2 regions of the Streptomyces sp. NPDC019224 genome follow, and region 2 is predicted to be linked to the other one. Evidence: riboswitches for the same ligand, from Rfam matches in the RefSeq annotation. Region 2 holds a riboswitch; the other holds the start of a gene.

Region 1 (2,382 bases), on a different contig from region 2:
CCGCCATGTAGCCGGCGTGCGGCCCGCCGAAGCCCATCGGCACGCCGAAGCGCTGCGTGGTGCCGACGGCGATGTCGGCGCCCAGGTCGCCGGGCGAGGTGAGCAGGGTGAGGGCCAGCAGGTCGGCGGCCACGGTGACGATCGCGCCCAGCCCGTGCGCCTGGTCGATCACGGGCTTGAGGTCCCGGACGGCGCCGGAGGCGCCGGGGTACTGGAGCAGCACGCCGAAGACGCCGCGCTCGGCGATCTCGGCCGGGATGCCCTCGGTGAGGTCGGCGACGACGACCTCGACGCCGGTCGGCTCGGCGCGGGTCTCGATGACGGCGACGGTCTGCGGCAGGGCGTCGGCGTCGACCAGGAAGACGCCGTTCTTGACCTTGCCGACGCGCCGGGCCAGTGCCATGGCCTCGGCGGCGGCGGTGCCCTCGTCGAGCAGCGAGGCGCCGGAGGTGGGCAGACCGGTCAGCTCGGCGACCATCGTCTGGAAGTTCAGGAGGGCTTCGAGGCGGCCCTGGGAGATCTCGGGCTGGTACGGCGTGTAGGCCGTGTACCAGGCGGGGTTCTCCATGACGTTGCGCAGGATCACCGGCGGGGTGAACGTGCCGTAGTAGCCGAGCCCGATCATCGGGGCGAGGACCTGGTTGCGGTCGGCGAGCCGGCGCAGCTCGGCCAGCACCTCGGCCTCGGTCCGGGCCTCGGGCAGCTTCAGCGCCTCGGTGCTCTTGATCACGTCGGGCACGGCGGCCGCGGTCAGCTCGTCCAGCGAGCCGTAACCGACCTGGGCGAGCATCTTCGCCTGCGCCTCGGCGTCCGGGCCGATGTGGCGCTGCTCGAAGGGGATGCCCTGTTCCAGCTGCGAGAGCGGGGTGCGACGGGGGGTCATGATGGAGGCCTCCTGGTCTGTCACGACCTGCGAGGGGCACCACGGCGCCGGGTGCCCGAACGGCCTCCCCCTCTGTCATCTCAACCTGAGAGCTTCACCGGCTCCACGCGGGCGCCGGCTTTCACCGTCGGTGAGGGTGAGGCTCCGCCCGGCCCACGGCCGCGCGCAACCCGCCCTGCTTTCCAGAGTGACCTCGTCCGTGCGGTACGGGGGCCTGAGAGATTCCGGGGAGGATTTGCTCCTTCGGCGTCGGCCGGATCAGCTCCGGACGACTCTCCCGCACGGGGTCAGCAGCCATGACCAGCCTACCAGCGGGGTACAGGGCGAGAATTCCCGAGTGGCCAAGACCGCGGAACTGCACTTCTGTAGTCCCTGTGGACCAGCCGCGACCAGTGTGGGAGGGACCGTGCAGACCGACATCGACCCGCGCAGCCTGATCGGCCGCAAGGCCTTCGACCGCAAGGGCACCAAGATCGGGACCGTGGACGAGGTGTACCTCGACGACGCGACCGGGGTACCCGAATGGGCGGCCGTGCGCACCGGCCTCTTCAGTCGTGACGCCTTCGTCCCGCTGGAGCCCAGCGAATTCGTCGAGGACACGCTGCGCGTCCCCTTCGACCGGGCACTGATCAAGGCCGCGCCCGACTTCGGCGTGGGCCGCCACCTCTCGCCGGAACAGGAGCTCCGGCTCTACCGGCACTACGGCCTGGACGCCGCCCCCGGCGAGCCGGCCCCGGACCGCGACTTCGGCCGGCTGGCGGGCCAGGAGGAGTAGTCCGGCACCTCCCGGACGAGCGGCAGGGGCTCGGCGGCCCGCAGCGCGGGGTCGTCGACACGGAACGTCCGCACCCGGCCGGGCGCGGACCCCGGTTCCTCGAACCGCACGGTCACCCGGCCGACCCCGCTGCCCTGCACCCAGCCGTGTCCGTGGACCTCGTGCCGCACGTCGTGCCCGGCCGGCCAGCGCCGCGCCGCGAGCTGCGCCGCCTCGTCCGGGCCCGGCTCGGCGTCCGCGGGCTCCTCGCGGCCGCCGGTGTCGTCCGGGGGCCGTACGCCGGCGTCGTCCGCCGGGGCCGCCCGCTCACCGGCGGCCTGGGCGAACAGGTCCTCCTGGGTGAAGGCGGCGAGCCCCGTGACGCCCACGCCCAGCAGCCGCACTCCCCCGGTGGTGTCCACGGCCTCCAGCAGCCGGGCGGCTGCCTCCCGGACCACCGCGGGGTCGTCCGTGGGTCCGCGCAGCGTCTCGGAGCGGGTCAGCGTGGAGAAGTCGTAGCGGCGCACCTTCAGAACCACCGTGCGCCCCGAGCGCCCGGCCGCCCTCAACCGCTGGACGCACCGGTCGGCCAGCCGCTCCACCTCGGTGCGCACCCGGACGCGGTCGTGCAGGTCCATGTCGAAGGTGTCCTCGACCGAGACGGATTTGGCGTCGCGCTCCGCGACCACGGGCCGGTCGTCGAAGCCGAACGCCATCCGGTGCAGCGAGGCCCCGTGCGCCTTTC
Region 2 (2,382 bases):
TCTCGGCGCGCTCGGCGGCGGCCTGGAGGGCCTTGCGGCCGACGAAGTCGCCCTCCTTCTCGAACTTCACGACCCGGCCGAGCCCGGCGTCGAACGGGGTCAGCGAGGTGGTCAGCTCGTGCCCGTACAGCGGCATGCCCGCCTCCAGGCGCAGCGTGTCACGGCAGGAGAGCCCGCACGGGATCAGGCCGTGCGGGGCGCCCGCCTCGGTGAGCGCCTTCCACAGCCGCTCGGCGTGGCCGGGCGCGACGAACAGCTCGAAGCCGTCCTCGCCGGTGTAGCCGGTACGGGCGATCAGCGCGGGCACCCCCGCGACCGTGCCGGGCAGCCCGGCGTAGTACTTCAGGCCGTCCAGGTCGGCGTCGGTCACGGCCGCGAGGATCGCCGGGGACTCGGGGCCCTGGACGGCGAGCAGCGCGTAGGCGTCGCGGTCGTCGCGCACCTCGGCGTCGAAGCCGGCGGCGCGCTCGGTGAGCGTGTCGAGGACGAGCTGGGCGTTGCCTGCGTTGGCGACGACCATGTACTCCGTCTCCTGGAGGCGGTAGACGATCAGGTCGTCCAGGATGCCGCCGTCCTCGGCGCAGATCATCGTGTAGCGGGCGCGGCCCGTCGAGACGGTGCCGATGTTGCCGACCAGCGCGTAGTTCAGCAGGTCCACGGCCTGGACGCCGGTGACGGTGATCTCACCCATGTGGGAGAGGTCGAAGAGGCCGGCCTTCGTGCGGACGGCGTTGTGCTCCTCGCGCTCGCTGGCGTAACGCAGCGGCATGTCCCAGCCCGCGAAGTCGGTCATCGTGGCGCCCAGCGAGCGGTGCAACGCGTCGAGGGCGGTGAGACGGGGGGTGGTGCTCATGGACGGGGCTCCCAGGGCATGACGGTGACGAGGACGATCCCTCCCCATCTGTCATCGGAACCTGAGAGGTTCGCCGAAAGCCCCCGGGGGGTCCGGCTTGCACCTTGGGTGGAGCCGCGAAGCGGCTCGCTTTTCAGATCTGCCTCATCCACGCGGTACGGGGCCTGAGAGATTCAAGGGAGGATCTTGCTCCTTCGGCGCCCGGCACGGGGGCCGGAACTCTCCCGCGCGGATTCAAGCGGCCTTTATGCAGTTGGCGGGGTCATCATCGCACGCATTCCGGGTGAGCGGGGCGCCGGGACCGCTCCCGGTCCGTACGGGATTCCGGCGGGTCGGACGGTTGTGTCGCATTACCTTTTCTTTACACTTCCGGGGTAGGTATGACAGCACGCGTCGGCCGTACGGCCAGGGGGAGGCGATGACGTTGCACTACGCGACGACCGCGGGGCCCGCACACGGCGCGCTGCCCGCGCAGCCGGGCTCGCCGCCCCGGCGGGCGGTGGGTGCCGGCCCGCCCCTCGTCCGGGACCTGCGCGGCCGGGCCGGGCGCGGTCCGCGCGTCCTGTGGTTCGCCGCCGGGGACATCGTGGTGGTCTCCGGACTGCCCGGGAGCGGCAAGTCGACCCTGCTCGCCCGCGCCGCCCCGGCGCACGCCGTCGACTCCCAGGACACCCGGGACCGCTGGGCCCGCCGGATGCCCCGTTTACTCCCCTACACCCTCTACCGGCCGCTCGTCCGCCTCGCTCATTACTGGGGGCTGTGGCGGGTGCTGCGCTCGGGCGCATCCGTGGTGGTCCACGACTGCGGCACCCAGAGCTGGGTCCGCGCCCGGCTCGCCCGCCAGGCCCGCAGACGCGGCCGGAGCCTGCACCTGGTCCTGCTCGACGTCTCCGCCCGCACCGCGCGCGAGGGCCAGCGCGAACGGGGCCGGGGCGTCTCCGCGTACGCCTTCGCCCGGCACCGCAGGGCCGTGGGCAAGCTGCTGCGGGACACCGAGGCGGGCCTGCTGCCGCGCGGCTGCGCCTCGGCGGTGCTGCTGGACCGCGAGGCGGCCGGTTCCCTCGCGCGGATCACGTTCGCAGACGCACAGACCGACGGCTGAGCGCGGCCCGTCCGAAGGGCGGACAGCGGCCGCGGGCCCGGGACAAGGCGCCCCCGAGGGGGCGCGACGGCCGGAACAGGCCTTAACCTCTTGCTGCACGGCAACGGGGCGAGAGGGAAGCAGTGGACATTCCGGCACAGGCCGGGAGCCGGCCGCAGGGCGGCTGGCCGGCCAACGAACTCGAAGAGGTACTGGGCGCCTCGCTCGGCGTCCCGGAGGCGGGCGGCCGCCTGCTGGAGGTGCTCGGCCGCAGCCACGTCTGGGTGCCCCTGCCGAACGGCGGCGGGCCCGACGCCCGGGACCTCGACCTGCCCACGCTGGAGATCGAGGGCGCCGCGTACGTCCCCGTCTTCAGCTCCGAGCACCAGTTCCTCACCTGCGTCGGCACCCACATGTCCTTCACGGTCGCCCCCGCACGCGAGTTCGC

What was found. A riboswitch is a leader RNA that binds a small molecule or an ion and turns the genes downstream of it on or off. The one in region 2 is predicted to bind glycine.
Region 1: another riboswitch for glycine. It lies ahead of gcvP (aminomethyl-transferring glycine dehydrogenase); the one in region 2 lies ahead of gcvT (glycine cleavage system aminomethyltransferase GcvT).

Annotation. Positions count from the first base shown of each region.
Region 1 is NZ_JBEYCF010000036.1:63,124-65,505, forward strand. It holds gene gcvP (aminomethyl-transferring glycine dehydrogenase) at 1-883, opposite strand, end outside; glycine riboswitch at 1,076-1,173, opposite strand; gene ABZ564_RS22240 (PRC-barrel domain-containing protein) at 1,290-1,658, shown strand; gene ABZ564_RS22245 (DNA polymerase IV) at 1,583-2,382, opposite strand, start outside.
Region 2 is NZ_JBEYCF010000018.1:91,980-94,361, forward strand. It holds gene gcvT (glycine cleavage system aminomethyltransferase GcvT) at 1-853, opposite strand, end outside; glycine riboswitch at 997-1,090, opposite strand; gene ABZ564_RS14620 (AAA family ATPase) at 1,272-1,955, shown strand; gene ABZ564_RS14625 (enhanced serine sensitivity protein SseB) at 2,078-2,382, shown strand, end outside.